DNA from 4 places in the Mesobacillus sp. QJM3NY_10 genome. Region 1 is predicted to be linked to each of the others. Evidence: predicted binding sites of a transcription regulator. Region 1 holds the regulator's gene; each other region holds the start of a gene.
The links. The regulator LexA, encoded in region 1, represses DNA repair genes until DNA is damaged. The targets are predictions, from matches to a motif close to CGAACATATGTTCG.

Region 1 (7,946 bases):
GAGAAATGGCTACACACAGTGTACTGAGCCAATGGAAAAGCATTTTTAATGTCGATAGTTCAATAAATTTTTCTGGAGTAAATTTTTGGAATATTTGAAACCTTCTTCCTTGATAAACGTATTAACAATTATCTAGGGAGAAGGAGGGAAAATGATGGCGCGTCTAAGTTTCAATACAGAGAATTCATCTAATATAATCCTTGTGACAGCAATTATTTTAATCATCAGTAGTTTGTTCATGCCTCTCGTTTTTGTTTATATTATTCAGGATTATCTTTACCTGTCAGCTGATAAATGGTTTTATGATACACCATCATCTGCATATGTAATTTTCATGATTGGCATGCTTTGGATAGCGGTAGCTCTATTTCTGCATTTATTTTTCGCATGGAAGTTTGAATGGAAAGGAATTAAGTGGATTACACTTCTCATCATGCTAGGATGCTTACCATTCTTCATGTTCGGCGTGTCAAACTATTATTACCTTGATGACCAGGGAATGCATTTTAATGATTATAAAACGTTCAACACCGTCAACTCCTATTATTGGGAGGATGTTAAAGAAGCAAAAGAAATTTTTGTGAAAAGTAATGGAGTAACCGTAGTGGACCATTTAAATCTTGTCACAAAAGCTGGAGAAGTGATTGAACTGCCTTACAACAGCAAGGTGCAGAACAACAGATTTAAAATCATGGAGAAACTGCAAGAAAACAATATTCCCCTAACTAATAATATGGGAGATTTATATGAATGACATTAAGTTAAAAAGAAAATATGGTGACCGGGCTGATTGGACTCGTGTCGTTAAAAGGGAATTCATTCAGGGTTTCTTCGATGAAGATGGTTTTAAGGGTCACGTTACCTTGTTAAAGGTGATCAAAATAACTGAACCTTTATATGCCCAATATGGGGATATAAAGGTCTGCATAGTAGACGAAGGGTATACCTGGCTACAGCATTTCCCTGAGGGGACACCTCATTCAGTCACTACTATGTTTAATGCAGCAGGGGAGATTGTCCAATGGTATATCGATATTTGCTATCGAAATGGCATTGATAATGGCCGCCCGTGGATGGACGATCTCTTTTTGGACATCATAATCCTTCCTACAGGAGATGTCTTTCATAAAGATGCCGATGAACTAGAGTTGGCTTTATCTTCTGGTGTTATTGATGAGGAACTATATCATATTGCAGTCTCTGAGACTGATGCTATAACAAAGCAGATCGAAGTGAATGAATTTGATTTACTGCATTTAACGAAGGTACATAAAGAGTGTTTGGAACAGAGGCTAACTAGTCGACGGATTTGAGGGGTGTAAAAGTGTTTGTGAAATTATATAGTTACCATATAAAGTCTGACAAAGAAGAAGAATACCTAAAAATCCAGCAAGAAGCAGAGGGTATTTATTCTAGATTCATTGACGAAAAGGCACTTCATCTCCAAAGCAAGACGGATAAAACGAAATGGCTGGAGATACACATCTATAAGAATGAGAAAATCTATAATGACTCCATTCAAATCATAAATCAGCAGCCGGAGATTCAGGTATTGTACAAGCGGTTTCTTGAAGTGATCACCTCGGTTAAGGAAATGGCAGAAGAAGACTATCAACTGATTGATTTTTTAGGCGGTAAACAGGACTGGGGATTGAGATGAAAAAACTTACTATAGGGTTACTTGTGATTTTCCTTTGCATTGCAGGGTGTAGTGCCAGTTTTGAACCGGAGCTCACGAGGATAGATGTGCAAAAAATATCTGAAGAGGGCCTAAATGATGGTGAAGAAAAGATCATTGTCTCAAATGAAAGGCTGAAGAAGATCCAGCAAGCCTTAGATGAAGTCAAATGGTCACCAAATACAAAAGCTGAAATGGTTAGAAAAGAGGATATACTCGCCACGTTCTTCATTCAGGAAGAAAAGAATATGCCAGAAAGATTATATCATTATCGGATATGGTTTGAAGGGGAAACGGCTACGATTATCAGTGATAAAGAAAATGAGGGTTACGGAAGGTTAACAGATAAAGAGCAAGTCGAGGTTCTTGAAACTGAATTGTTGGCTGGGGAGTAGGAGATTGACAATGGAAAACAAAAAAGAGAAGTGGATTACAATCATACTATATTCAGTATTTCTAATAGGCCTGCTTGTTACGATTTCCATTCTATTAACAGATATCGACACGCCAAATTCCTTTAGATTTGTAATTGGGTTTGTTATATTCTTGCTGTTATTTGGGCTTTTTCAAATGATCCTCGTCATTATGAATATTAAGAAATTGCCTGGGATTGATATTAAAAGGCGGATATTGAAATTCGCGGGAACGTTTGTATTCTTAATGACTGTTTCTTACATATCAAACTATTTATTTTGGCCTGAACGGCTTGATAATCTGGACTTTGGAGCTCCGCTGGGATTGGCTCTTGGCATTACTTTTTATGATTTATTGTTTAAAAAAAGTGAGGTGAGGTAAAGTCGCTTCATTTCTCCTCACTTTTTAAACTAACTTACAGAATTCTCTCTTATCCCTGAATAATCGTCAGGATTTTCCTGACGGATGATGTAATCATTTCTTTTCATACTTCTTGTACTCCCTCCATATCAAGTTGGAAGTTTTAGATTCCGAGTCAGTAAATTCTTTATAATATTGTTTTTCATTTTCGCCTGACATTAATCCATCTCACTTGTTTCACATGCATAAAAACTCCTATCAATTAGGTTCAGGATTATTTTAACAGTTAGTTCCTAATAATGGAATTGTGGTTTTTACCTATATTTTATATTTCATTTCTTTCACTAAATGACTGATTATCTGTTATGATAAAAGCTGGCTTTTTTGCCGGAATCAATAGTCGAGGAGAACCTGAATGACAAATAAACTTCCATTTACAATAAGTAAAAACGATACATTCTTTGATTTATTAGGGGATTACATTGGTGATGTCTTTTACGATATTTTGCCTGAAAAGGGCTATGAACTCCGTGATGAGCAGATTTATATGGCATTCCAGGTGGAGCAGGCCTTTAAGAATAAAGGAATTGTTTTCGCCGAAGCTGGCGTCGGCACCGGAAAAACCTTCGTCTATCTCATTTATGCCATTCTATACGCAAGATACATGGGCAAGCCGGCGATTGTCTCCTGCTCTGATGAAACACTGATCGAGCAGCTCGTAAAAGAGGGCGGGGATATCGAAAAGCTCGAAAAGGCGTTAGGGTTGAAGGTCGATGTCCGATTGGCAAAAGCGAGAGAGCAGTATGTGTGCGTGAAGAAGCTTGATGACCTTTCAAACACATCAAATGAAAAAGAAATCCTGGACGTCCATGACCAGCTGCCAGATTTCATCTTTGATGAAGGGGTCTCTATGAATTCATTCACTCGTTATGGCGACCGAAAAGAATATCCATGGGTCACGAATGAAAAATGGGCATCAATGGCCTGGGATCCCCTTCAGCAATGCTCAACTTGCAGTTGGCGTCACCGCTGCGGCCAAACATTGAACCGTGATTACTATCGTCATGCAGGCGATTTGATTATCTGCTCACATGACTTTTACATGGAGCATGTCTGGACGAAAGATTCTCGTAAACGGGAAGGGCAGATGCCATTGCTTCCAGAAGCAAGTACAGTGATTTTTGATGAGGGGCACTTGCTTGAGTTCGCAGCGCAAAAGGGGCTCACATACAGGTTCAACTCACAAACTTTGACAACTGTACTGACGGGATATATGCACCAGGACGTTCGAGAGGAATCTCTTTACTTAATTGAGGATATTATAGAGCTTCATGATGCATGGTTTGACCTTTTAGTGGAAAATTCTTCTTCAATAGAAGGGTCTAATCGAAAAGAAGTACCAATGCTGCCGAGTATCAGGAGAAATGCAGAAACCCTGGAGAAAAAGGTTTCCGATTTAATGGACCAGCTAGTATTTGACTCGGAAATGTTCCTGATTGACGAATACCATTTAAAAATCATGGAAGAATACCTCGAGTTTTTTGCATATGGTCTTTCAATTTTCTTAAAGAACGACGAAGGGATTTTCTGGCTAGAAGAGAATGAAGTGCAAACATCTCTAGTCATCATGCCTCGACTCGTTGAGGATATATTGAAAAAAGAAGTATTTGCCCAAAACATCCCGTTTGTATTTTCTTCAGCGACCCTGTCCCAGGCTGGAGACTTCAGCTATATAGCGAAAAGCCTTGGAATTGAAACATACTCATCCTTTACTGTAGCTTCACCATTCGACTATGAAAAGCAAATGGAATTCGTAGCACACATCGAGGATGATGAACTAAAGAAATGGAACAAAATAGGGGACGACATTATTAGTAAGAATGGCAGCTCGCTTGTACTGTTCTCTTCTATGCAAGAAATGGAACGATTCCGGGCATGGACTGAAAAACAAGAATGGAGTTTCCCTATCTTGTTTGAGGGAGACCGCGAAATCAGTGAAACCGTAAAGGAATTCCAGAATGACGTCGATTCTGTTCTCTGTTCCTTCAACCTGTGGGAAGGCCTTGACGTACCAGGAGAGTCACTGATTCAAGTCATCATTTCGTCATTGCCATTCCCGCCTCATGACCCAGTCTTCCAGGCGAAAAGAAAGCATGCGGATCATCCAGCTGCTGAGGTAGATATACCCTATATGCTCCTACGCCTAAGACAAGGAATGGGACGATTGATCAGAACCAATCAAGATAGCGGAACCGTACATGTATGGCTTAATCAAAATCAAAAAGCTGCGTACTATGAAGAGTTAAAAGGTGTACTGCCTGTTCAAAATATTCAATGGAAATAAAAAGATCCCGAAAGGACTAATCCTTTCGGGATTTTTCTGGCTGGATAAGAAAGTATAAAATTTTCACTTCGAGAATTGTCCAGCTCCAGCGCCTAGCCCCTCGAGTCGCTTCGGTCCTGCCAATGAAGTCAAAGAACGACTTCACTGTCAGGACCTCCAGCGCTTGTCGGGGCTGACCAAGGCGCTGGAGCTTTTCTTATAGGTGTTAGTCTCTGCAACCGCACTTTCTGCGTCGGCGGTCACGATCGTCATCTCGATCATCCCGTGCACCGGCTACTAAATCCTCGATCAAACAACGGCGCACAGCACGGCAAAGGTCATCAAAATCAACAGTTGCCCTGACTCTGTCTCTGTCACGGTTAGGGTAAAATACGCCTGCTACATCATTGTCATTACGATTGTATCCCATTAGAAACTCAACTCCTTTCCATCATGAAAGATACTTACACAATATCTTATGTGGAGAAGGACAAGTTGTTAGGGTCTCTACCTATTTTTCTAATAAATGTGCTAGTCTCATATGATAAAAGTTCAATAGAAAGAAAAAAAGCAAGCGGAGCCCGCTTGCTTTTTTAATGCATATGCCGGTATACACCGATTACTTTACCAAGTATGGATACGTTACGTAGGATGATTGGATCCATCGTAGGGTTTTCCGGCTGGAGCCTGAAATAATCCTTTTCCTTGAAGAAACGCTTAACTGTTGCTTCATCATCCTCTGTCATTGCTACAACAATGTCTCCGTTATTAGCAGTCTTTTGCTGCTTAACAATAACATAGTCACCGTCGAGGATGCCTGCTTCAATCATACTGTCACCCATGATTTCAAGCATGAAAACCTGCTCATCATGTGGAACAAGGCGATCAGGAAGAGGGAAGTACTCTTCTACATTTTCAATGGCTGTGATCGGCATACCAGCTGTTACTTTACCGACAACAGGTACATTAACCACTTTATATTTAGGAATGCGGCTATCTTCTTCTATTTCCAGGATTTCTATTGCACGCGGCTTAGTAGGATCGCGTCGGATCAAGCCTTTGCTCTCAAGTCTTGCAAGGTGTCCGTGGACAGTGGAGCTTGATGCAAGCCCAACCGCTTCACCGATTTCGCGTACAGATGGCGGATACCCTTTTTTCTTGACTTCGCCTTTTATGAATTCAAATATATCTTGTTGCCGCTTAGATAACTTTGTCATATTTACGCACCTCGTATATTTTCTTGTCCTAATTATACCATGTCTATTCCACAGATACAAACATAAGTTCGAATTTTTGAGTTGACACGAAACAAACGTTCGATTTATAATAAAATTAATTAACCGAACATACATTCGTTAAGGGGTGCCGTAAATGAAAAAACTTTGGGAAAACTATTCATATGCCTTGATCCTGCTTGCAGTCAGCTTAATCTTTTCATTCGTAGCAAAAGCGCAATTAAATAACGAAGATGCATACATAACTGTTACTATAGAAGAAGGACAATCACTGTGGGAAATTGCAGAGGTGTTTGCCAGCGAACATAATTTTACCGAAAATGAATTCGTTAGCTGGGTAGAAAAAGAAAACGGAATTATTGGGGAAATAGTCTTTCCGGGAGATGAACTGGTAATCCCTGTTGTGGCTGAACAGATGGAGCCTACCCAGATTGCCGGAGCAGAAAGATAGATTGGACTAGAATAAGGTGACAACATGAAAGCAATCATTTATTGCCGCGTAAGTACAACGAAGGAAACGCAGGAAACTTCGCTGGTCAGGCAGGAAGAAGAGTTACTGCGTCTGGCAAGCAGTTATGGTTTTGAAGTAGCGAGTATTATTAAAGAAAAAGCTAGTGGCTATGATCTTGAAAGGGAAGGGATCCTGGAACTGCTGGAATTGATCAAGGACAAGAATATAGGGGCATTGCTCATCCAGGATGAAACAAGACTTGGAAGAGGTAATGCCAAGGTTGCGATTCTTCATTGTATCCTAAAAGAAAATGTAAAATTATATAGTGTCTCCCATAGTGGAGAACTCCAGCTTTCTGAATCAGATTCCATGGTGCTGCAGATTGTCAGTATGGTGGAAGAGTATCAGAGGAAAATCCATAATATTAAGATTAAACGTGGCATGAAACGAGCGATTGAGCATGGTTATAAGCCACAGCGCAATCTGAAAAATCAAGGTGAGCATTCCGGCCGTGACCGGAAAGAGATGCCGGTTGAGGAAATCGTCAAGCTGCGGAATAATGGATTGACATTTGCTGAAATTGCCGCCACATTAAGAGGATTTGGGTACGATGTATCTAAGGCAACAGTGAACCGAAGATACCTTGAGTTCATAGAGACAAAAGAATAACGAAGCTCTAATCTTGTAAAATCGCAAGAATTTTAGTAAGATGTCATTTGACGTAATTTTTTACAAAGGAGCTTTACAATGCTATCAAGTGATAAAATTGCTAGAATCAATGAACTGGCAAGGAAAGCAAAATCATCTAAGTTGACGGAAGAAGAAGCAAAGGAACAGACGAAGCTTCGTGCAGAATATCTCCAGTCTTTCCGGTCTTCTATGCTCAATACACTTAAAGGTGTTACCATTGTGGATCCAGAAGGCAATGACGTTACGCCTGATAAGCTCAAGGAAGAAAAAGCGAAGAATAAGCTTCATTAAATATATACTAATTTGGAATACATGCGACATGTATTCCATTTTTATTTTGTTGTATTTATGATAAATAATCGACTAGTTTGTTTCATCTCCCTAAATAAGTGGAAATTAGACTCAGGTAAGATCCAGAGGTAATAATGCGTCGCACTAAAAATCACTTCTTTGGATTTTTTTCACCCACAAAGGCGATCATTTACATATCAACAGCGAGTTTGTGTCAAAATAGATAACAATACGGCCATTTCTGTCTCTTTCAGGCACAATTTGTTGTATAATAATTTCTCTCGCTATAATATTAAGGATGTAGCCAGTACCTATAGAAAGGATGTATTTAATGTTTAAAGAAATTGATATGCTTTCAATTGATTCCATTCGTACCTTATCAATTGATGCAATTGAAAAGGCAAATTCCGGCCACCCAGGCATGCCAATGGGGGCAGCTCCAATGGCATACACATTGTGGACTCGTTACATGAACATCAACCCTAAAAACCCAGAATGGTTTAA
Region 2 (7,946 bases), 640 kb from region 1:
CTTCAACAAGATCCATCAGGCTTTCGTGCTCTTCAGTTTTTTCGTCACCATATGAAGCAATTTCCTCTGCATTGATGGTTTCGATTTTCCAGCGGGAAGGATGGCAGCTAATGTCTTCCCCAAGTACCGGATGAAGGGAAACCTCACTTCCCCTGATGCCGTCACAATCCTGGTGGCGGATAACCGCGGGGCCAATCCAGTCAATATAGCCCGAAGCTGACGCCCTTAGATATTCATCCAGCAGCCAGTCAGGATGGCTTGCCTCGTCCTGCCATTTACTGATCGTTTTTTCAGCATCCTTGACCGATCCTATCAAGTAAAGCTTTTCCTTGGCACGCGTCAAGGCAACGTATAGTACTCTCATTTCCTCTGCCAACATTTCCATCTTATGCTTGCGCTTGAAGGCTAACTGCGGCAAGGAAGGGTAGGAAATCCGCTTCTCAGGATTGATATATTTTGCCGCGAAACCAAACTCTTTATCGAGCATGTAGAATTTCTTCAGGTCCATCGTATTGAAATTGCGGGCCAGGCCGGCAACGAAGACTACCGGGAACTCAAGGCCCTTGCTGCTGTGGATCGTCATGATTCTGACGACATCTTCCTGTTCTCCAAGAGCCCTGGCGGCACCCAGGTCGTCGCCTCGCTCCCTCATCCGCTCAATGAATCGCAAAAAGCGGAACAAGCCTCGGAAACTTGTTGCTTCATATTGTCTCGCGCGATCATATAATGCTCGCAAGTTTGCCTGGCGTTGCTTGCCTCCTGGCATCCCGCCGGCAAAATCGAAGAAACGGGTTTCCCTGTATAATTGCCAGATCAAATCAGATACAGAACCCTGTCTTGCTGAAGTCCTCCAGCTCTTTAAGCTTTCGAAGAAGCGACTTGTCTTCTCATGCAATTCTTCATTTCCCGGCAACGGCTTTTGAAGGCAGAATGCTGTCAATGCCTCATAGAAAGAACCGCGTTTCTGGCTGACCCTGATGATGGCAAGCTCTTCTTCATCCAGTCCGACAATCGGGGATCTCAGGACTGCAGCCAGAGGGATATCCTGATAAGGATTGTCGATCACCTTCAACAAGGAAATCATGATCGCTACCTCTGTTGCCTGGAAATAACCAGTGGAAAGGTTTGCGTAAATCGGGATGCCCTGCTGCTTGAACTCCTCCATGATTTGCGGCGCCCATGTCATCGAGCGGAGGAGTATGACGATATCACGGTAGTTGACGGGTTTTGATGTCTTAGTCTTTGGGTTGTAAACACCCCGACGCTCTTCTACCATATCCTTAATATGCTTCGCCATCAGCCTTGCTTCGAGCTGGGATTGTTCCAGGTCGTCTGCGTCGAATTCATCTGCTGCCGTTTCACTATCTTCCCCAGGATCACTTTCTGATGATGCGCCCTCGCTTTTATCAATCAAGAGCAGTTCCACAGGGAACTCGTCATCTTCAGGATATGGCGCTCCTTTTTTCAGCTCAGCATTCTCATCGTAATGAATCTCGCCTACCTTGATGCCCATGATTTGCTTGAATAAATAATTGGTCCCATCAAGAACCTCCCTGCGGCTCCGGAAGTTCTTGGCCAGGTCTATTTTCAATCCTGTTCCTTCGCCATTCGATGTGAACCTGTTGTATTTACCCAGGAACAGATTAGGCTCAGCAAGACGGAACTTGTAGATCGACTGCTTTACATCACCAACCATGAACAAGTTTCCTGATGTCTCCCCCTCAGCTGTCACAAGCTGGAGGATCGCTTCCTGTACCATGTTCGTATCCTGGTATTCATCCACGAGCACTTCCTTGAATTTATTGCGATAGGCGAGTGCTGCTTCTGAAGGTTTAGATTCACCTGCAGGGAATTCTTGCTCCTGATCCGATTTTGCTGTGAGAATCTCCAATGTATAATGCTCAAGGTCCGAGAAATCAACAAGACCACGCTCCTGCTTCACTTCTCCAAACCGGTGCGAGAATTCTTTTACAAGACCAATCAGGACAGCGACTAACGGTTTCATTTCCTGCATATCCTTCAGGAAGCTTTCAGGTTTTCGTGAAAATAGTTCGCCTCTTAGATCCTGGACGATTTTCTTTGCCCGGTCACGGAGTTTGGCCGCCTTTTCTACAAGATCCTTGTTGAAATCATCACCGCGGCATGTTTTCGCCCTGCCAAAATTGGCCAGCTGGATTGCTTCATAAAGCTCGGTCCATGATTGGTCTTTTGCAGCAAGCAAAGTTTCAATCACATGGAGGTCTTCGGTAAAATTAACGGCCCTTGGTGCTGGCCCTCCTGGCATTTTGGCAATCTCCATCCCTTTTTCAAGAAGCTGTTTCGCTCCCTCAAGCTGAAGTTCAATATCCGCAATGAGCACTTCTGTGAAAGGCAGGTCCTCAATCGCAGCATTGCCTGCCGCATCATACATTGAAACAATTGAATCCAGATAAGCATCAGGAGATGGATTGGATCTGGCGAAATCAAACAGGTCGACAATGATGTCCTTCAAGCCTTCGTCGCTGCGGTCATTCGTGAACGCATCCACCAAGTTGAAAAAGTGCTGATTATCTGCTTTTCCGTATTCTTCTTCGAACAGATCCTCAATCACTTCATCCCTAAGCAGCTGCCCTTCGGTTTGATCAGCGATCCTGAAACCTGGGTCCACATCGATTAGGTAATAATATTTTCTGATCACTTCAAGACAGAAGGAGTGGAGTGTTGAAATAGACGCTCTGTTCAAGAGACTAAGCTGCTTTTTCAAATGAGTCGAAGCCGGGTTGCTGTCGATTGCTTTTTCCAGCGCTTCCCCTATCCTGTGTCGCATTTCAGCCGCAGAGGCATTGGTGAATGTCACTACGAGCAATTCATCAACATCAATCGGATTGCTTTCCGAAGTGATTTTCTTGATGATTCTCTCAACAAGCACTGCCGTTTTCCCCGACCCTGCTGCCGCTGCAACAAGGATATCCTGTCCCGATGCCATGATTGCCTTCCACTGATCTTCCGTCCAGGTTGCCCCTTCCGGTACTGGCGGTATAGTTGTTTTAGCCAAGATCCTCTTCCTCCTCTCCAATTGATGCAAGAATATCCAGTTTCTTGATTTCTTCCAATCGATCATTTACTCCAGGCAAGCCGTCGTTTGCCTTAATGTCTTGATCCTGCCGAAGTGACGCTAGCAAGTCTTCCTTTTTAATGACTGGAAGCTTCCTGAAGTCATTCGATTCCACTGCCTGGTCGAACTGGCAGACCGGCTTGTAAGAACAGAATGTACATGGTGCCCTGTCCTTAAGCTTATACGGCGCAACATCGACGATTCCGCTGACGATCCTGTTACCGGTCTCAACATACTTATGGCGCACAAATTGCCGCAAGTGGTCAAAGTCTTCCTTGCTGGCAACCTTCGAACTTTTCAGCAGGCTTCCATCCTTTTTAAAACCTGCGGAAATAATCTGGGAGCTACCTGTATCCAGTCCCTTGTCCATCATCCTGATGACATTTTCATCGCTTAGCAGCAATCCGTTCATTTTAAAGCGTTTGAGGATTTCCTCTTCAATTTCATCAAGAGTCAGCATTTTTGATGCATTGACAATCGGGTTATGGACATGGAAATACAGGACTCCCGCTGGGTCAGCAGCCTTGCCGACCAACAATGGCGAATGAGTGATGATAATGTCCAGGTAGGTGAGCATCTGAAGGGCCACACCATAATAAACCTCCGTCAAATTAACATCCTTCACGCTCGATTTATAATCGACGACCCGCAGGTACATTCCCTTGTCGTCCTCTGCTTTATCGACGCGGTCAATCCGGCCCATGAGTTCCATCCTGGTACCGTTTTTAAGCGAAAAAGCAAGTGGCGGCAGTTTTCCCTGGCGGCCAAAACCAAGCTCCAAGCCTACTGGCGAAAATCCGCTGACCTTTGCATGCTCACTTAAGACAAGCGATGCGCGGCTGATGATATTTTGCAGCTTCTGCCTGATATAATGGTGCCTGTTCGAACTTAGCAAAATCTCATTCTGCAATTTAGGAGCCAGCTTTTGGACTGCATCCTTCGCCAGTTCTTCAGCCTGGGCTCTTGTAAGCTGGGCCCAGCTGAGGTTTTGCTGCATGACGGTCTCGGCAATTTCCTTCAACGCAGCGTGGAACAGATCACCGATATCCGGAGCCTCAAGACGGAAGATCTGGCGGTCACGCAGCTTCAATCCATGCTGTACGTAGTGCGAGAATGGGCAGCTATTGAACAATTCCATCCTTGATACACTGGCCTGGATTTCATCACCATATAGCTCCTTCGTGACTTCTTCGGACAACTGCTTCGTCCTGTTTTCGTAAAATAGGCTTGAAAGAACCTTGCGTGCAGTATCAGCCCATTGATGATTGTTTAAATAATAATCATACACATCCCACCAAAAATCATAGACTGGATAATTGCGCTTCTTCAATTGAAGCTGGGATGTCAGATAAGACAGAGCAACGTTTTCTCCAGCTGCGTACTCTATTTGCTCCTCTTCCGGCAATTCCGATGGATCTGGCAGGAAGAAGTGCGATTGATGCTCAGGGAAAAGATCAGAAATCCTCTTAATAAATGAAGATGGCATCAAAGCTTTCCCTTCTTCATTGGCTATAGGGTAACTGATATACAGCTGTTCTGATGGCGTCACAAATGCCTTATAAGCAATGAAGTTTTCGTCCAGCAGCTTCGTGCGGCTGCTTGGGGCAAGCTTTATGCCTTTTGACTGCAAAAGCTCCCGGTCATCATCCGCAAAAATTCCCTCCTCCGACATCTTCGCAGGCAGAACACCTTCATTGACACCGATCACAAATGCGACCTTAACATCGGCAAGCCTTGTTTTTTCAAGGTCGGCAACCAATATCTGGTCAATTGCCGGTGGAATGAGTGAGAATCTTAAAGATTCAAAGCCAGCATCAAGAATCGTCACGAACTTTTTAGGCACAACTTTCGTGTCACCAAGCATCTCGACGAATTGATCAAGCAGGTTGATCACTGCATTCCAGGCCTGCTCATGCTCTCTCGCCTCTACCAGCTTGCCTTCCTGCTCAGCCGCCATTCTCCATGCTTCGAGCTTAGCCGGAATATCAAGCTCTTCCATGAATAAATAGACTGCTTCCGAAAGCTTCCTTCCCGTGTCAGCGCGCTTCAAGCGGCGGGCCATCCGCAGCAGCGGAGAAGTAATCAACAGCCGCAGATCATTCAGTTCCTGTTCTGTCTGTTTTTCTGCATCTGTCTGGGCCACACTGTCATACTCAAGGCCGCGGATCCTTCGGTATTTCCAACGTTCTTTTTTCGTCCATTTAACTCCCTGGATGCCATATGCAAGTACATAGTTCTCCAGCACATCCATCTGTTCGCGCATCTTGTTCAGATTAATGCCATCCGGAAACAATAAGTCAGTTTTTACAGCCCGGAAAATAGGTTCATAACGCCAGTTACCCAATACCGTTTCAAGGCTGGAACGGACCAGCTCAATCAATGGATGATGAAGCATATTCCGCTTCTGGTCGATAAAGTATGGAAGCCCATAATCATCAAAGATCGTTTCAAGCACTTCGCGATATTCGCTGCCTCTCATCAAAACCGCAATATCACGGTAACGGTAACCATTATCCCTTGCAAGTCCGAGAATCTTGCGCGCAACTCCTTCAAGTTCTGCCCTTCTGTTGGCAGCCTGGGCGATATGGATCGCAGCCTCTCCGTTATATTTAACGGCAGGCCTGGAATCAAATTCTCTTTCAAGGTGCTGAAGGGATTCATCCTGCCAACGTCTCTGCTCTGTCAACACGACATCTTCTTCCAGCTCATAGCCTTTTGTCCTAATCATGTCATACAGTGTTGAACAGGTTTCTCCAGTTATCCTGAATAAATGCAGCTCGTCAGGCTGAGCATCTTTAAAACCCTGGTCGACGGGTAGCGCAATCGTCACCCTTTTACATGTGCCGATCAGCTGGTCAATAATCATCAATTCAAGGGGAGTGAAGCTGTAAAAACCATCGATGTATACTTCCGCATTTTTTAAATATTGTGAGGCAGGGATTTTCTCGGCAAGCAGTTTAAAGTAATCCTCTGAATCGATATATTTGCCGAATAGTTCATCTTCAAATTGACGATAGACTAACTCAAGATCATGGACTTTATCCTTCAGCGCTTTATTGCCTGCGGAGCTTTCCTCCATTTTTCCAGTGAGCTCATCCGGGTTAATCGCATAGCGTTTGAACTCAATCAGCATCTGCTCCATCTGCTGGACAAATCCATTTTTATCCGCTGCCTTTTGGAAGATTTTCAAATCATCTTTTTTATCCTCAATGATCTTGCGGATCATCATGCTGATCCCGACGCTATCCAAATGCTGGCGAGTATATCCGCCTGTTTCCTGCAGGATTCTCCAGGCAAGGCGCGGAAAGCTGAATACCTGCCCCCTGATCATCCCCCCAAGCTCAGGGTCAGTGGACAATCTGTATTCGGAAAGGAATGACATTTGTTCAGGAACAAGATAAACTACCGGATCCCCCTGGGGGTCGAAAATGAGCCTGTCCTTGATTTCATTTATGATCATCTCGGTCTTGCCGCTTCCCGAGCGCCCGAGTACTAAACGTACAGACATCTGACTTCCCCTTTCTCTCTTAAAATATCTATCTCTGTATCACTTTTAAAATTGAAAAAGGCGCTTCATATTCATGCGCCTTCTCCATACCAAACGATTGTTCTATATATCATTCATTATACCTTTTTTTCAGGCCATTTTGGAAGCAGGAAGCCCGTTAATTTTTGCCAAAACAACCTGCAAAATCAACGGTGGCTTCATATGTTAGTGATGGCAGGTGATATACATGAAATCCATGTCCTTTTTTTACAAGGCTTCCATCTTACTGACAATTTGCGCCATCATGGTCGCAAGTAATATTTATACGCTGATTCCCATTTATTCCGTTCTTGCGGATGACCTATTGATCGCCGAATCCCACGTTGTCCTGGCCGGAGGGCTATTTACTTTTTTCTATGCCTGCGGACTGCTTTCATTCGGGCCGGTATCCGATTTCACAGGGAGAAGGAAAATCCTCGTGTTCGGACTTTTGGCCTCAGCACTGACGACACTGGGCGTCGGCTTTTCTGCAGGATCCGCCAGTTTGTGGATCGCCCGTTCGCTCCAGGGAATCACTCTGGCTACCTTCGCTTCAGTTGCTTTCGCCTACTCCTATGATGTATTCAATTTTCGGCAGAGGACCATCCTTGTTGTACTGATCAATACTGGATTTTTGATTGCTGGAATCTTCGGGCAGGTTGCCAGTGACTTTCTGGCCGATGTTTTTTCCTGGAACAGCGTCTTCTTTTTCTTCTCAGCTGTCTATTTTATTCTGTTTGCTGCCGCTTTTTTCCTGCTGAAAGAATCACCACCACAGACGGTAGAAAGCAAGCCTTTATGGAGAATCTTTTTTCAATTGTTAAAAGAGCCTCGGTTGATGAAATGCTATAGTATTTCATTCTCACTGTTGTTTGCGATTATCGCTTTCTATGATGCAATTGGCCGTTATTTTAACGGTCCTGAATCAGACCTGCTGATGATCCGGCTTGTTGGATTGATTGGCGCTTCTCTTTCCCTCTTCACAGGTAAACTGATGGATCGATGGGGCGAGTTGCGGACATTAATGTTCGGATTGGCCATCGGGTCAACAAGCGCGCTCCTGCTGCTTTTCTTCCATTCTACCGGAGCTTTGATTTTCTTCTCCATCTTTTTTGTTTCATCGATTTCACTCGTCATCCCGACCGTCATTACCTTGATTGGCTTTTACGGCAGCAGCCAGCGGGCAAAAGCATTGTCGCTCTATTCGTTTATCCTGCTGACCGGCGCCAGCCTCGCTCCGCCAGTTGCTGCTCTCCTGCCATTCAGCGGAGTCATGATTCTTTTGTCTTCACTCTTCTTTGTTAATATCGGACTTTGCATATTAAT
Region 3 (7,946 bases), 2.3 Mb from region 1:
GAGTCATTGCAACAAAGACGCAAATCGAAAAGCTTGCGGCAAATCCGGAAGTTCAATCTATTTACATGAACAGAAAACTTACTTACTTCAATGCTGATGCCACTGCAATCACTGGCGTCGATAAAGCCAGGACGGATGACAGCTTCCGCAAAGCGAACGGCGGCCTGCCTGTTTCAGGAAAGGGAATTGGGGTCGTCGTGAACGACAGTGGAATTGACGGAACACATAAAGACCATGAATTGGGCAAAAACCTTGTCCAGAATGTCATGGGCTCCACAAACCTGAATGCACTTGCACCAGGCTTGCTTCCGGTCACATACCAGGAAAACGTACCGAACACTGATACAAACTCTGGACATGGTACACATGTAGCCGGCACGGTCGGTGGAACAGGCGCTATGTCTGGCGGAAAATATGAAGGAGCTGCACCGGGTGCGGACTTGATCGGTTACGGTTCAGGAGCGGCGTTGTTCGTCCTTGATGGCATCGGCGGTTTCGACTACGCGATTACCCATCAGTCACAGTACAATATTCGTGTCATCACAAATTCATGGGGTTCGTCAGGAGACTTCGATCCCAACGACCCGATCAATATTGCCAGCAAAAAAGCGCATGAACGCGGAATTACCGTTCTTTTTGCGGCAGGTAATGAAGGACCCGGGGAAAACACACATAACCCATACGCAAAAGCCCCATGGGTCATTTCAGTCGCTGCAGGAGTCAAAGATGGAACGTTGGCTGATTTTTCTTCAAGAGGCACGAAAGGTGTAGGCGGAACTTTTACAATGGATGGAAAGGAGTGGACGTGGAAGGATGAGCCGACCATAACGGCTCCTGGAGTCGATATTGTATCAACAAGAGTCCTCGCACCTGTATCAAGCCTTGCAGCAGACCAGGATGCCGAAACAATCGAACCGGCTTACCTACCGTACTACACAACAATGAGCGGAACTTCGATGGCGACTCCGCATGTTGCGGGTATCGTTGCCTTAATGCTTGAAGCCAATCCATTATTATCTCCTGCTGAAGTCAAGCAGATCCTTGAACGGACCGCTACGAATATGCCAGGCTATGAAACATGGGAAGTCGGCGCAGGATATGTGAATGCTTATGGTGCAATTGATAAAGCGTTCAACGATACGGCTTATGGTTCGACGTTAAATTCAACCCAGACCTTCTATAGCAATGTTGAATCTTCAACAGAACGCAAGGAATTTTCGGTTGATTACAACCCGCTTACATTTATCTCTGACAATCAATATGAATTCACAGTCGCAGAAGGAATGTCCAGCCTTATGGCAAAAGTAAATGGAGCAGGTCTCATGGAACAAACGGGCAATCCGATCAACCTTGTGCTGATCGCTCCGGATGGCACAGAATACAGCTCGGGTGTCAGCCTGCTGTTCCCGCTCTACTATGATCGCACAGTATCGGTGACTTCTCCGGCACCTGGTGCATGGAAGGCTGAAATCCGCGGACTTCGCGGCGCTGATGCGAATCCACTTGGCCTGGCTTTGCCTGAAACGGTAAAGGGAGAAATGGCCTTCACAAAGGTCAGCGGTTTTTCCGGATTGAACGATATTGCCGGCCACCCGGCAGCAGATGCGATAAAAATGGGCGTGAGTGAACGATTATTCGACGGCTTCTCGAATGGAGCCTTCAAACCTGATGGGCTTTTAACAAGAGCAGAGCTGGCAAAATACTTGGTGATGGGTGCTGAGATTAAGCAGTCATTGCCGGCAGTGCCGAGCTTTTCTGATGTATCAAGCTCAGACCTTCCATTTGTTGAAGCAGCAACGGCAAAAGGAGCTTCCTTCCGTGATCAACACCATATCCAGAAAGGGGTCATTTTGACAGCAGCAAACGGCAAATTCTCCCCTAAGGATGGCGTAACCCGCGCGGAACTGGCATACTCACTGGTTCAATCATTAGGTCTGCAAAAGGAAGCAGAGGAATTCGACGGACAGCTGACAGTCCAGTATAATGACGAAAGAATTGCAATCTCAGACGCAACAGAAGTTCCTGACCATTTGAAAGGCTATGTCCAGGTGGCTCTGGACCTGAATATCCTCAATGCAAAATTCGCTGTGACACAAGGTCCTTATGATCTGAAACCAAAGGTAACAGCAAGCTTCAACCCATCTGTAAAAAATACACGCGGTGACTTTGCAGTTGCTATGACGCGTTACTATAACGCTTTTCTAAAATAAGGTAGAATGAGAACAGGCCGAAATGGCCTGTTCTTTTTTAAGCAGGAGCCCTGCATTTGCCTGAAATTCGCCTTAGAAGAGAAACACGGTAAAAGCAGGAGCTCTGCATTGCCCGAAAATCGCCCTAGAAGAGAAAAACGGTAAAAGCAGGAGCCCTGCATTACCCGAAAATCGCTCAAGAAGTCAAAAACGGTAACTAAAAAATAGGCTCTAATCCAGAAACCATCCATTGTACAGAAATCAACGATTATTCGTAAAGATCCATTCTTTTTAAAGAGGGGGAATTTGGTTGAGCCAAATAGAAGCAATCTTTTTTGATTTTGACGGAACCTTGCTGGACCGCGAGACATCTCTTATAAAATTTATTGATGAAAAGTACGAACGCTATAAGACTGAATTGAAAGGGATAGACAAGCAGCGTTATAAAAATAGATTTATTGAATTGGATGCCCGCGGGTACGTATGGAAGGACAAAGTATACAGGCAGCTTTTAAAGGAATTTAACGTAGTGGACCTGACATGGGAAGAGCTGTTAGAAGATTACATAACAAATTTCAAGCATTCGTGTGCGGGATTCCAAAACCTGCATGAGGTTCTTGGGCAACTAAAGCAAATGGGTATGAAGCTGGGCATCATTTCGAATGGCAAAACCCAATTCCAGATGGCCAATATAAAAGCTTTGGGAATCGAGGGTTACTTTGATTCCATCAAGATCTCGGAAGCAGTGGGATTGAGGAAGCCAGATTCCCGAATCTTCCAGAAGGGGATGGAAGCTCTTTCGGTATCAGCAGCTGGCAGTATATTTGTAGGTGACCATCCTGAAAATGATGTGACAGCGTCCAAAAGGGCTGGAATGATTGGGATTTGGAAGCGAGATGACTATTGGCATAGTGCGGAAGCGGATTTTACCATCGAGGAGCTGGAAGAATTGTTAGGTATTATACAAAAAGGTGTTGAACAGAATGACCGATTTTAATGTTTCATACGATCCCCCGAGCCCCTTAGACTATATCAATCTTCGTCTTGAAGCAGGAATGAGCGGGAAATCGCAGGAGGCGGCGGAAATCGGACTGCAGAATTCATTGTTTTCTGTTACTGTTTATGATGAGTCGACGTTGGTGGCGATGGGCCGGATCATTGGTGATGGTGGCTCATTTTTTCAAGTAGTCGATATCGCCGTTAAGCCTGCCTATCAGGGGAAGGGGCTTGGAAAACTGGTGTTGAGGGGGCTTATGAAGTACCTTGATCAGCATACATATGAAGGCTCGTATGTGAGTCTGATTGCGGATGCCCCGGCTAACAAGCTGTATGAACAATTTGGTTTTGACTACACTTTTCCTAATTCCTATGGAATGTATCGAAAGTACTGAGTAGTCCTATGTGGAAGAATATACCTGTGTAATTTGTTGTTGGGAAAGTAGAATTTATACCGTAGCTAGTATTCTTCTTGAGCATTAAATGTGGTTTAATTAGCCAAGCGAAAAAAAGAAGTAGTAATTTTGGATAAAAGGATGGTTGAGCTCTAAAATGAAGTACGCACCTGAAGATTTACAGATGATCAAAGACCAGCTTGGCAGCCAATCATTATCTACTATTGCCAGAAGGCTGAACCGCAGTATCACTGCCCTAGAAGTGAAGATTACGAGATTAGGGCTCTCCCACACAAAATCCTACACAGGAATGCTTACAGCAGGAGAACTTGCTAAAGTCCTCAAGATTGACCGAAATACCGTCATGCAGTGGATTCTTAATCATGACCTGGATTCCCATCTGCGGATTACCCGCAGCAAGAAGAAATTCACATTTATCAACACCGATGATTTTTGGGCGTGGGCAGAAAAAAACCGCCATAAAATTGACTTTTCCAAGCTCGAACCTGACGCACTTCCTCCTGAACCCTATTGGGTAGCAGAAGAACGTAAAATTCCACGGCAAGTAACGAATTACAAAGCATGGACCAAGCACGAAGAAAATCTCGTCCTTGAATGGTACTGCTGCGGAAAAACGCTGGCAGAGATCTCTGATATGCTCGGGCGGACAAGAGAGTCCATCCGTAAAAAAATCAAACGCCTCACTGAATGAATTTATTATGAAAAAGCCTGCAATATATGGTAAATACTTTAGACTCTTGTAATACTTGTAAAATAATAGTATATTTTTCCTACAATAGTATTGTTTAATATTTACAGAAATATCGTCTCACGTCCGCGGGAGGAGTCTTTATGGATACTTATGTTGCGAGGCAGCCTATATTTGATATAAATGAAAAGACAGTTGCTTATGAATTGCTATACAGGAACAGCTCGGTCAATAATTATCAGCACACTGATGGGGACCAGGCTACAACAGATGTAATCGTAAATAGTTTCTTGAATATTGGTATCAAAGAATTATCGAATGGCAAGCCTTGTTTTATCAATTTTACTGATAAACTATTAAAACTGGGTGTGCCTTCCTATTTCAATCCCTTATCCATCGTTGTCGAGATCCTGGAAACTGTGGAGCTGAATGAAGACATCCTGGGGATTTGCAAAGAACTGAAGGAGCATGGATACACGATTGCGCTTGACGATTTCTTTGTTTCGCAGTGGAACGACTTGACTGTTCGAATTTTAGATTATGTAGATATTATCAAGATTGATTTCCGGACGACAAGCCGAAGTGACAGGCAGGAAATGATCCGTTTTATTAAGGAGCATAACATTCAGTTTCTTGCTGAAAAAGTCGAAACGATTGAAGAGTACATTGAGGCAAAAGAAGACGGATTCGTCTATTTCCAGGGTTTTTATTTTAGCAAACCTGTGATCCTGAACAGCTATGATATCCCATCCTACTATCATTCGTATTTTCAGATTTTAAAAGAAATCGAGAGTCCAGAGCCTGATCTTGAAAAGATTAAGGACGTTATCGAAAAGGATATTTCTCTTTCCTATAAACTTCTGAGGCTGATCAATAACCCGGTTTTCAGGCCAAGGAATGAGGTTTCCTCCATAAAGCAAGCCATCATTCTATTAGGACTCAATGAAATCAAAAAATGGATTTATGTTTTGGCGATCAGGGGAGCCGACAAAGGTTCGGGCGGTACCAAGGAACGGGAAATCATCGAGCTATCGCTAAAGCGCGGGAAACTAGGCGAATTGATCGGCAGGAAGGTAGGCAGAGAAGTGCTGGCGTCAAAATACTTCCTGCTTGGTATGTTTTCCTTGATGGATTCCTTACTGCACCATCCGATGGAGGAACTGCTAAAAGACCTGCCGTTAAGCAATGAGCTGAAAGATGCCTTATCCGGTGAAAAGAACGACGAATACGTCATGCTCCAATTTTTAAAAGACATCGAACACGCCTTTCACGAAGATGTGGAGCTGACCTTCAATCCAACCACTATGCCGGTGGAAGAGCTATTCAGGCTCTATGGCGAGGCGAGTGACTGGGCGACCAAGGTTTTAAGTGAAGTGAATATATAAATAATGAGCATGCATCCGCATGCTTTTTCTTTTAGGCTCTTTTCTCAAACTTTGTTGCTTTTAAATACAAAATTGGAGGTAACGTTGCCATTCTCCTAAAGCCGATTTTAACGTAATATATCCCCATTTTGTAGGTCGGTATTAAATTTGCATGCTCTTTTCTCATTTTAACAACACTCTTTACGGAAACAGCCTTTTTTTATGCTGATTTAGTAAAAGCAACAATCAATGCGAAAACAAACTTCTTTTAAGAGGATGTTTCTTGTAACCAGCCTCTAAAAAAGTTATATTTTAAAAAGATGATTCTAAATTTTCGTTATTTCTCTGAATGAGGTGTTTAATCAATTGGTGCTGAAATATTTGTCCGCACTGTTCCTGCCTGGTTTCATGGTTGTGTTTTTCACAAGGGTTGCCTATAACCACATCCTTGCGCTCGTATTGACGGTTGCGTTGATTGCGGCTTCTGTTTATAAAGGGTATACAGATTCCTTCCTGCTGATTGTCGTCGATGCCTTTTCATTGACTGTCGGTTTCTATTTTGCTAACAGGATGATGAAGCGCAACAAGAAGCAGTCATAATTTAAAAAGTAAGCCTGTCGGATTGTGTCCGGCGGGTTTTTCTTATTGTAAAAGGAATAAGTCCACTTCAATCAAACGTTTGATTAACGAGGATTCGACAATCTCCAGCATCACCTTATAAAACTTAGAAACTAATTCGAATGTTTGTTCGCGTTTTGTTGGTTTGTTTTCCCTTCTTTGTGGTAGAATGAGGATATGACTTTTTGACAACTATGTAAGGCTTATATATAGGAAAGCTCTTTTTGAAAAAGTTTCTGAATCAAAGAATGCGACTAAGTTTACGAAAAGAGCCTAGAAATTTAAATTACAGGAGGCTTTTCTGTGAAGGACCAATTTGAATTAGTCTCGAAGTATTCTCCGCAGGGAGACCAGCCTGCGGCAATTAAAGAGCTGGTACAAGGAATTCGCGATAACAAGAAGCATCAGACGCTTCTTGGCGCGACAGGAACAGGGAAGACGTTCACGATTTCCAATGTGATCAAGGAAGTGAACAAGCCGACGCTTGTCATCGCCCATAATAAAACCCTTGCCGGCCAGCTGTACAGCGAGTTCAAGGAATTTTTCCCGAACAACGCGGTTGAGTATTTCGTCAGTTACTATGATTACTATCAGCCAGAGGCTTACGTGCCGCAGACGGATACATTCATTGAAAAGGACGCGAGCATCAATGATGAGATTGACAAGCTGCGCCACTCGGCTACATCGTCGCTATTCGAGCGCAAGGATGTCATCATCATTGCCAGTGTTTCCTGCATTTACGGTCTCGGTAATCCGGATGAATACCGCGACATGGTCGTGTCACTCCGGACAGGTATGGAAATTGAGCGGAACAAGCTGCTCCACAAGCTGGTCGATATCCAGTATGAACGAAATGATATCGACTTCAAACGCGGGACGTTCCGTGTCCGCGGCGATGTCGTCGAGATTTTCCCGGTCTCACGTGACGAGCATTGCATGAGGGTCGAGTTCTTTGGCGATGAGATTGACCGGATCCGTGAGGTTGATGCGCTGACTGGCGAGATCATCGGCGAACGTGACCATGTAGCGATTTTCCCAGCTTCCCACTTCGTAACCCGTGAGGAAAAGCTGAGGGTTGCGATCGAGAACATCGAAAAAGAGCTGGAAGAGCGACTGGAAGTAATGCGCGCCGAAGAAAAGCTTCTTGAGGCACAAAGGCTCGAACAGCGCACAAGGTATGACCTTGAGATGATGCGTGAGATGGGCTTCTGCTCCGGCATCGAAAACTATTCGCGCCATCTGACCTTAAGACCTGCTGGTGCGACTCCATATACTTTGCTTGATTACTTCCCGGATGACTTTTTGATTGTTGTTGATGAGTCGCATGTTACATTGCCGCAAATAAGGGGAATGTTTAATGGAGACCAGGCTCGAAAACAGGTGCTGGTTGACCACGGTTTCCGCCTGCCGTCGGCAATGGATAATCGTCCGCTCACATTTCCTGAATTTGAGAAACATATTAATCAGGCAGTCTTTGTATCAGCTACACCTGGTCCATATGAATTGGAGCACACTCCAGAAATGGTACAGCAGATCATCCGTCCGACAGGTTTGCTTGATCCGACCATCGATGTACGACCAATTGAGGGCCAGATTGACGACCTGATTGGCGAAATCCAGGAACGAGCCAACCGTAATGAACGAGTGCTGATCACGACATTAACGAAAAAGATGT
Region 4 (7,946 bases), 1.5 Mb from region 1:
ACATCTTCCAACGCCGAGAAGATGGTGCGCTGGGCTTTTTCAAAAAAAGAACGCCTGCTTTTCCTTCCAGATCAGCATTTAGGCAGGAATACTGCTTTTAACATTGGAATCGGCCTTGACGAAATGGCCGTTTACAACCCGATTGATAATATTCTTGAGTACGATGGCCCGCTTGAAAAAGTGAAGGTAATACTTTGGAAGGGACATTGCTCTGTTCATGAGAATTTTACAGTGCAAAATATCGCCCATGTCCGTGAAGCATATCCGGACATGAAAATCATTGTTCACCCTGAATGCTCACGTGAAGTTGTTGCATTGTCAGATATGGCAGGCTCAACAAATTATATTATTGAAGCGATCGAAGCTTCTCCTGCCGGCTCATCATGGGCGGTCGGGACAGAAATGAATCTGGTTAACCGCCTGATTTCACAACACCCGGATAAGCAGATTATTTCTTTGAACCCACATATGTGTCCATGCCTGACAATGAATAGAATCGACCTGCAGCATCTTGCCTGGAGTCTCGATTCAGTTGTCCAGGCGCAGGAAACTAATCTTATAAAAGTGGATGAAGAAACAGCATTTAATGCGAAGCTTGCCCTAAACCGCATGCTTGAGCAATCGTAAATTGGAATCCTTCCCAGATTGGGAAGGATTTTTTTTGTGGGAAAAGCTTAATCTCATGCTGAAAAACATATTTATTTACATAGAAGCATAAGTTTTTCTGAAGATTGTTAGCAATTTGCCCACACCAACATAGAATATATGGACTTATGCCATAGGAGGGAATCAGAGTGAAAATCCATATCGTACAGAAAGGGGATACTCTTTGGAAGATCGCCAAGAAGTACGGCGTGAACTTTGAAGAGCTGAAAAAGATGAACGCCCAGCTCAGCAACCCTGATATGATTATGCCCGGTATGAAAATAAAAGTTCCAACCGCTGGAGGAACAGTAAAGAAAGAAGCTCCGATCGCAGGTGGAACGCCTCAAGCAAAAATCAATATGGGTGGCAAAAAGGAAATGCCGATTGCCAAAGAGAAACCGATGCCATTGCCAGAAGTGAAGAAGGAAGCGCCAAAAGAGGCTCCCGTTAAGGAACAGCCGAAAAAGGAAATGCCTAAACCTGTTCCAAAGGAAGAGCCGGTTAAACCATATAAACCTAAGATGCCAGTACAAATAAAGCCGGAGATTGATATTAACAATTACTATATGATGAATATGGCTAATATGCAGATGCCACCACAGCCAAAGCCACAGCCAAAACCGCAGCCAAAACAAGAGCTAAAGCCACAGCTCCCGCCCAAGCCAGATAATATCTTCCCGGAAATCAAACCAGAGGTAAAGCCTGAAGTCAAGGCTCCGGTCAAGCAGCAGGTCAAACCACAGGTTAAGCAAGAGGTAAAGCCTCAGCTGCCAAAAGCTGAGATGAAACCAAATGTGAAATCAGAAATAAAGCCCGATATAAAAATTGATAAGAATGATTTCATGGATGAATCACCATCAATGATGCCATTCGTTCAAGGAGGTTACCAGCAGCCGATGATCCCTTATCCTTATAACTGTTATCCAGGTGCGCCTTCCATGACAGGTCCTGCATATGGCCATCCAGGACAGCAAATGCCATACCCTCAGGTACAGGGAATGTCCCAGTACCCGGGAATGATGCCAAATATGGCAATGCCAGCCGAAGATATGGAATCGTCATCCTTTGCGCAGATGCAAATGCCATTAAGCGCGGGTATGGGAGAAAATATGCCTCATTATGGAGCACCACAAATGACAGGTCCTACTTTCCATGGTGTACCGATTTCACCTGTAATGCCTGGGCCGGGATATTGCCCGCCGTATGAGCAGGGATATCAGCAACCGATGCCATATATGCCGCAGGTAGCGGGAGCGATGGAGGATCAAATGCCATTGCAGCCACAGGTAGGCGGAATGATGGATAATCAGCAAATGCCACAGGTAGGCGGAATGATGGATGACGAATCATCAGAAATGCCAATGCCTCAGATGCCACATGTTGGAGGAATGATGGATAACCAAATGCCACAGGTAGGCGGAATGATGCAGGGCCAGATGCCGATGATGCCACAGGTCGGTGGAATGATGGAAAACCAAATGCCACAAGTTGGTGGAATGATGCAGGGCCAAATGCCGATGATGCCGCAAGTGGGTGGAATGATGGAAAACCAAATGCCACAAGTTGGTGGAATGATGCAGGGCCAGATGCCGATGATGCCACAGGTCGGTGGAATGATGGAAAACCAAATGCCACAAGTTGGTGGAATGATGCAGGGTCAGATGCCGCATCAAATGCCGCAGGTAGGCGGAATGATGCAGGGTCAGATGCCGCATCAAATGCCACAGGTAGGCGGAATGATGGATAATCAAATGCCGATGATGCCACAGGTTGGTGGAATGATGGATAATCAAATGCCGATGATGCCACAGGTCGGTGGAATGATGGATAATCAAATGCCGCAGGTGGGCGGAATGATGAAGCAGCCAATGATGCCTAAGCAGGCAGTGCAGGGTGCCGGCTATGATTGTGGCTGCGGGGGACAAATGGGTAATCCTTATGGCATGATGGGAGCAGGCATGCACCACCCTCACCATATGATGATGCACCAAGGCTATCCAGGAGCTCCAGGAATGCATATGAACCCTCATCAAGGATACCAGATGGGCATGGGTCCTCAGGGATTCATGAATCCTTATGGAGCAGGTCCGATGGGTGGAGGCTATGGTATGCCGATGCCGCGTTTCGAAGATGAAGAGAGCAATGAATATTAACATCAAGAGAGGTGGAGACGATTATTTTTTCAATCGTCTCTTCTCTTATTTAACAAGCGAACTTGACGTTGAAATCAAAGAGATGACTCAATTAAGAGGAAATGTCTATCTCGTTGAAACGGTGAAAACGCGTTTTATCTTAAAGGGTTATAAAGATCTGCGGAAGTTAAAAATTCAAGAAGCGTTTACTTCATCTCTACGAAAGTCCGGTTTTCACCATTCCTACCGATTTTATAATCAAAATAAAGATCCTCTTCATTTCCATGGGTCATACTATGGTTGTATTGAATATATTGACCACCATGAAAAGCGCTTTGATTACGGGGTCAAAGCTGACAGAGAGAAAGGCGTTGAACTTCTGAATAGCTTCCATGACCATACTTCTGTTCTAGTTCCTTCATATGCTGGTATGCTGCCGAAAACAGATTTAGCCCGAAAATGGCGACATCGAAAGACTGAATTTACAAAAAACCTCTCAGGAGTTAATTTCTATGTAAAAAAAGCCATAATCGAAGAGCTGCTGGAATGGGCGGATTTTTCACTGAGGAATTTTGTGAAATTGAAAAGTGAGCTTGAAACAGGGCCACCAGCAATCCTCCATGGAGATGTAGCTCATCACAATTTTCTTCGATCAAAGGAAGGCAAGCTATACTTAATTGATTTTGATTTAATTAGCTCTGGATCAAGAGCATATGATATGCTGCAGTATGCAAACCGTATCCTGCCTTTTTTGGATTGGCAGTTTGAATCACTGGAAAAAATAAACCATTTGAATAAATGGTTGGATTCTGACGCCTTTTTATACGGGCTATTGTATCCTGCAGATATTTTAAGGGAATGGAACCGCTTGTTACGGGACAGAAACCAGACACATCCGTATAGCCTGGCACCAATCGTTGAAATGACTGTCGGTCAGTTTCAGCAAAGGAAACAATTCCAGGAAGAAGTTAAATCAAGATTGAATGATTAGGTTTTTGGACGTATCTGTCAGAATGAAAATCCAGCCCCATCCGCACTCTAATAATGAGCATGTAAAAAGTGCTCATTTTAGCTAGATGGGGGTTTTTCGATTGAACAAAAAGTTGCTCGTACCTTTAGCTTCCTTGCTCACAATAGGATTGACGGCTTGTAACGGAAATGATGATGCCGCTGTTCAAAGCCAGAATGCCGATGGTGGGCAGCCACTTGGCTATTACTCGAATGAAAAAGGGAATGAAATTGACGTGATGGATGATCGAGAAGGTGCAATCACGGAAATTTTTGACCATAATTTTGGGAAAGAGGGAACAGCTGGAGAAAACCGGAAGCGGAGGATGCTCCAGTCGCGTGATGAAAATGGCAACCCTCCGAATCCAACCGTCCCTCGTTCCGATCATGACCATAACTTTTTCCAAAGAGATAATAAATATAGCCGCGGTGATTTGAATTATCACGGACATCTAAGTGAGCACAGGGGAAGCGGCCAGGCAAGGATCTACAATAATACCGAACAAGATAACAAATTGGCTCGGAAAGTAGGTATTGCTGCAGAGTCTGTCGACAATGTTGATAAAGTGAGATCTGTTTTGTTTGGCAGGGAAGTTGAAGTTGCCGTGACTTATAAAGATAAGTCATTGAAAAAACAAACAAACAAGAAAATCAGGAAGGCAGTCCTTCCATATATTGAAGGCAGAGAGCTGCGTATCATCGAGGATGAGGGAACCTTCAGCAGGTCAAGGAATATTGATTATGACCGGAAGAATGGGAATCCGAGAGAAAGCATTAACTTCAACCCATAATCACAGGTAGAAGGCAGAGTGACATCTTGCCTTCTCTTTTTCTGCTCTTTTCTAGAAAGGATAAATAAGATAATTTTGGCTAAACTATTATTGGAAAAGAAATCGAACAAATTTTAGCAAATAAGAGAGGTGGACAGCAATGGCTTCAATCCAATTATTAAAAGCGTTCAGTACAGCTGTTATGCTCCTAATGGGTCTATCGGGATACAGTTTAGTACTTCAGACAAAGCCGGTTTTTGCTGAGAAGCCTGAAGAAGCAGTCCATGAAATCAATGAACCTCTTAAGGTCACAATCATTTTGCAAAGAGTTTATCTTGATGGTGAAATGAGTGAGGAACGTATTGAGGAAACGATTTGGTCAATGGAAGACTTTTGGGCCAAATATGATGAATGGCAGCTAGTAGATATCGAAGCGGAAAAGGCTGTGTTCAGACAGGAACATGATGATATATCGCCGCTATTGAAGGCAAATGGGTATTTCGGGTTGTCAGATGAAGGGGTACTTACTATTTTTAATGGAAGGCCTGATGGTTCGAATATCATTCAATCGTTTTTTCAAATCGATCTTGGCAGACTTGAAAGTATTAAACGAGATCAATTGAAAAAAGGGATTCCAATCCGTAATAAACAATGCTATGAAGAGGTATTAGAGACTTTTAAACCATATACGGTGAGGGAAAACAGTGAAGAGCCGGGCTGACTGGCTCTTATTTGTGTTTCCTAAGGTTTCGGAGAGATTTTATTACTGGAAAGTAAAAATTTATCCACTTAGATTAGTGTCTAGCTCCAGCGCCTAGCCCCTCGAGACGCTTGTCTAGTGTCGCCTCCTAGAAACTCCGAAACTTCAACTCCGCCGGCAGAAGCAAAAAGCGCTTCTTTGTCGAAGTCTCCAGTTTCTGTGTTTCTGGACAGTCGGCTATACTTTTCGATTTCGGTCCTGCCAATGAAGTCAAAGAGCGACTTCACTGTCAGGCCCTCCAGCGCTTGTCGGGGCTGACCAAGGCGCTTGCGCTTTTCTTATAAAAATGATCATACGTTCGCCTTTTTGTATATTTTTATTCATACCTTTTAAAAGAGTATGTTAAAATGAGTTACAGCAAAGCAGAGGGGCGAGAGTATTGTATGAATTCATAAAAGGTACCGTCGATTTCGTCGGTCCTGAATATATAGTCATTGAAAATAGAGGGATTGGATATCAGATCATGACACCAAATCCATTTGTATTCACGAAAGAAGCAGGTAAAGAGATTTGTATTTTTACATATCATTATGTCAGAGAAGATCTGATGGCCCTCTATGGTTTTAAGAATCGTGAGGAAAAAGCACTTTTCACAAGACTTTTGAATGTCTCGGGAATCGGTCCGAAAGGGGCACTGGCCATCCTTGCGTCCGGAGAACCGGGTCAAGTGGTTCAGGCAATTGAAAATGAAGATGAATCGTTCTTGGTCAAATTCCCTGGAGTCGGCAAGAAGACTGCGAGACAAATGATCCTTGATTTAAAGGGAAAGCTGCATGACCTTGTGCCAGATTACTTCCCTAACCTTTTCAATTCGGACGAGGTTGCAGCAACCATAAGCCAGTCGACTGAGTTTGATGAAGCAGTATTGGCACTGAAGGCACTGGGCTACTCAGAAAAGGAAATTCGCAAGATCACTCCAGAGTTGAAGAAAGAAAATTTGACGACAGACCAATATATCAAGAAAGCATTACAGAAGCTATTAAAGTAACGCTGTGTTAAAAATGATCTGTTAACCAGCTTATTAGAAAGGTGAGAAACAGATGGAAGAACGAATCATCTCCAGTGAAGCGGGCGACCAGGATGTTTCATTTGAGCAGAGCCTGCGTCCGCAGACACTCAGGCAATATATCGGCCAGGATAAAGTAAAAGCAAATCTTGAAGTGTTTATTGAAGCGGCCAAAATGAGGCGTGAAACGCTGGACCATGTATTGCTCTATGGACCGCCTGGTTTGGGCAAGACAACGCTGGCGGCAATCATCGCCAATGAAATGGGCGTCAATCTTAGGACGACTTCCGGACCGGCAATTGAGAGGCCAGGAGATCTTGCAGCTATTCTGACGGCATTGGAGCCTGGCGATGTCTTGTTCATTGATGAAATTCACAGACTCCCAAGGACGATTGAGGAAGTACTCTATCCTGCCATGGAAGACTTTTGCCTTGATATCGTCATTGGGAAAGGGCCAAGTGCCCGATCCGTCAGGCTTGATCTCCCGCCGTTCACGCTTGTTGGTGCGACAACGCGCGCTGGTTCGTTGTCAGCTCCATTAAGAGACAGGTTTGGAGTTTTGAGCCGTTTGGAATACTATAATGAGAAACAGCTTACTGATATTGTCGTCAGGACAGCTGAGCTATTGGAAACCGACATTGACTGGTCTGCCGCTCAGGAGCTTGCGAGAAGATCGAGAGGGACACCGAGGATCGCCAACCGCTTATTGAAGCGAGTACGCGACTTTGCACAGGTACGTGGAAATGGCGCCGTAGAGCAAACTCTTGCCCAGGAGGCATTGGAACTGATGCAAGTAGACCGCTTGGGACTTGACCATATAGACCATAAATTGCTCAAGGGCATCATTGAAAAATATCGCGGCGGACCGGTTGGTTTAGAGACTATTTCCGCAACCATTGGCGAAGAATCACAGACGATTGAAGATGTGTATGAACCATATTTATTGCAGATCGGGTTTTTGCAGAGGACACCAAGGGGAAGAATTGTAACGGAGGCAGTATACCGACATTTTGAAATGGAGGTGCCTGAACGATGACAGGTGCAGCTAAGTTCGTGATGATCGCGGGGGCAGTCATTTTCATCATTGGCTTTATCATGCAGTTTGTCAATTTAGGAAGACTGCCAGGAGACATCGTCATTAAAAAAGGCAACACGTCCTTTTACTTCCCAATCGTGACATCCATTCTGGTAAGCATCATTCTATCAGCCATTTTTTATTTTATCGGCCGGTTCAGATGAGCGGCCTATTGACAAAATATAAAGAAAACTTAGTAAGGGTGACAACATGAAAGTAGACTTGTTTGATTTCCATTTGCCAGAGGAACTAATTGCCCAGACTCCGCTTGAACAAAGAGCGGAAAGCAGGCTGATGGTCTTAAATAAAGAATCGGGCAAAATAGAACATGATGTTTTCAAGAACATCAAAAACTATCTGAATCCGGGTGATTGCCTCGTCCTGAATGACACAAAAGTTCTTCCGGCAAGGCTTTTTGGCATGAAAGAAGACACGGGAGCAAAAATTGAGGTCCTACTCCTGAAACAGCTCGAGGGTGATGAGTGGGAAACGCTTGTCAAACCAGCGAAAAGAGTGAAGGAAGGCACAAAAATCGTCTTTGGCGATGGAT

Region 2: a site for LexA is predicted at 6,693-6,706, ahead of addB (helicase-exonuclease AddAB subunit AddB). Genes of this name have one in related genera too.
Region 3: a site for LexA is predicted at 6,391-6,404, ahead of uvrB (excinuclease ABC subunit UvrB). Genes of this name have one in related genera too.
Region 4: a site for LexA is predicted at 5,603-5,616, ahead of ruvA (Holliday junction branch migration protein RuvA). Genes of this name have one in related genera too.

Annotation. Positions count from the first base shown of each region.
Region 1 covers NZ_CM149675.1:1,958,125-1,966,070, forward strand. The annotation lists gene AC0VX7_RS09670 (GNAT family N-acetyltransferase) at 1-49, shown strand, start outside; gene AC0VX7_RS09675 (hypothetical protein) at 152-754, shown strand; gene AC0VX7_RS09680 (ribonuclease FAU-1 family protein) at 747-1,313, shown strand; gene AC0VX7_RS09685 (hypothetical protein) at 1,325-1,660, shown strand; gene AC0VX7_RS09690 (hypothetical protein) at 1,657-2,073, shown strand; gene AC0VX7_RS09695 (hypothetical protein) at 2,084-2,473, shown strand; gene AC0VX7_RS09700 (ATP-dependent DNA helicase) at 2,868-4,796, shown strand; gene AC0VX7_RS09705 (hypothetical protein) at 5,002-5,205, opposite strand; gene lexA (transcriptional repressor LexA) at 5,369-5,992, opposite strand; gene yneA (cell division suppressor protein YneA) at 6,147-6,461, shown strand; gene AC0VX7_RS09720 (YneB family resolvase-like protein) at 6,486-7,130, shown strand; gene AC0VX7_RS09725 (DUF896 domain-containing protein) at 7,209-7,442, shown strand; gene tkt (transketolase) at 7,774-7,946, shown strand, end outside.
Region 2 covers NZ_CM149675.1:1,313,423-1,321,368, reverse strand. The annotation lists gene addA (helicase-exonuclease AddAB subunit AddA) at 1-3,034, opposite strand, end outside; gene addB (helicase-exonuclease AddAB subunit AddB) at 3,027-6,602, opposite strand; gene AC0VX7_RS06610 (MFS transporter) at 6,829-7,946, shown strand, end outside.
Region 3 covers NZ_CM149675.1:4,221,641-4,229,586, reverse strand. The annotation lists gene AC0VX7_RS21385 (S8 family serine peptidase) at 1-2,210, shown strand, start outside; gene AC0VX7_RS21380 (HAD family hydrolase) at 2,500-3,186, shown strand; gene AC0VX7_RS21375 (GNAT family N-acetyltransferase) at 3,173-3,580, shown strand; gene AC0VX7_RS21370 (helix-turn-helix domain-containing protein) at 3,726-4,292, shown strand; gene AC0VX7_RS21365 (EAL and HDOD domain-containing protein) at 4,433-5,674, shown strand; gene AC0VX7_RS21360 (CsbA family protein) at 6,020-6,253, shown strand; gene uvrB (excinuclease ABC subunit UvrB) at 6,575-7,946, shown strand, end outside.
Region 4 covers NZ_CM149675.1:3,465,442-3,473,387, reverse strand. The annotation lists gene nadA (quinolinate synthase NadA) at 1-627, shown strand, start outside; partial or broken gene safA (SafA/ExsA family spore coat assembly protein) at 795-942, shown strand; gene AC0VX7_RS17545 (phosphotransferase) at 2,788-3,768, shown strand; gene AC0VX7_RS17540 (YhcN/YlaJ family sporulation lipoprotein) at 3,869-4,576, shown strand; gene AC0VX7_RS17535 (BofC C-terminal domain-containing protein) at 4,716-5,276, shown strand; gene ruvA (Holliday junction branch migration protein RuvA) at 5,695-6,303, shown strand; gene ruvB (Holliday junction branch migration DNA helicase RuvB) at 6,356-7,357, shown strand; gene AC0VX7_RS17520 (DUF2905 domain-containing protein) at 7,354-7,560, shown strand; gene queA (tRNA preQ1(34) S-adenosylmethionine ribosyltransferase-isomerase QueA) at 7,607-7,946, shown strand, end outside.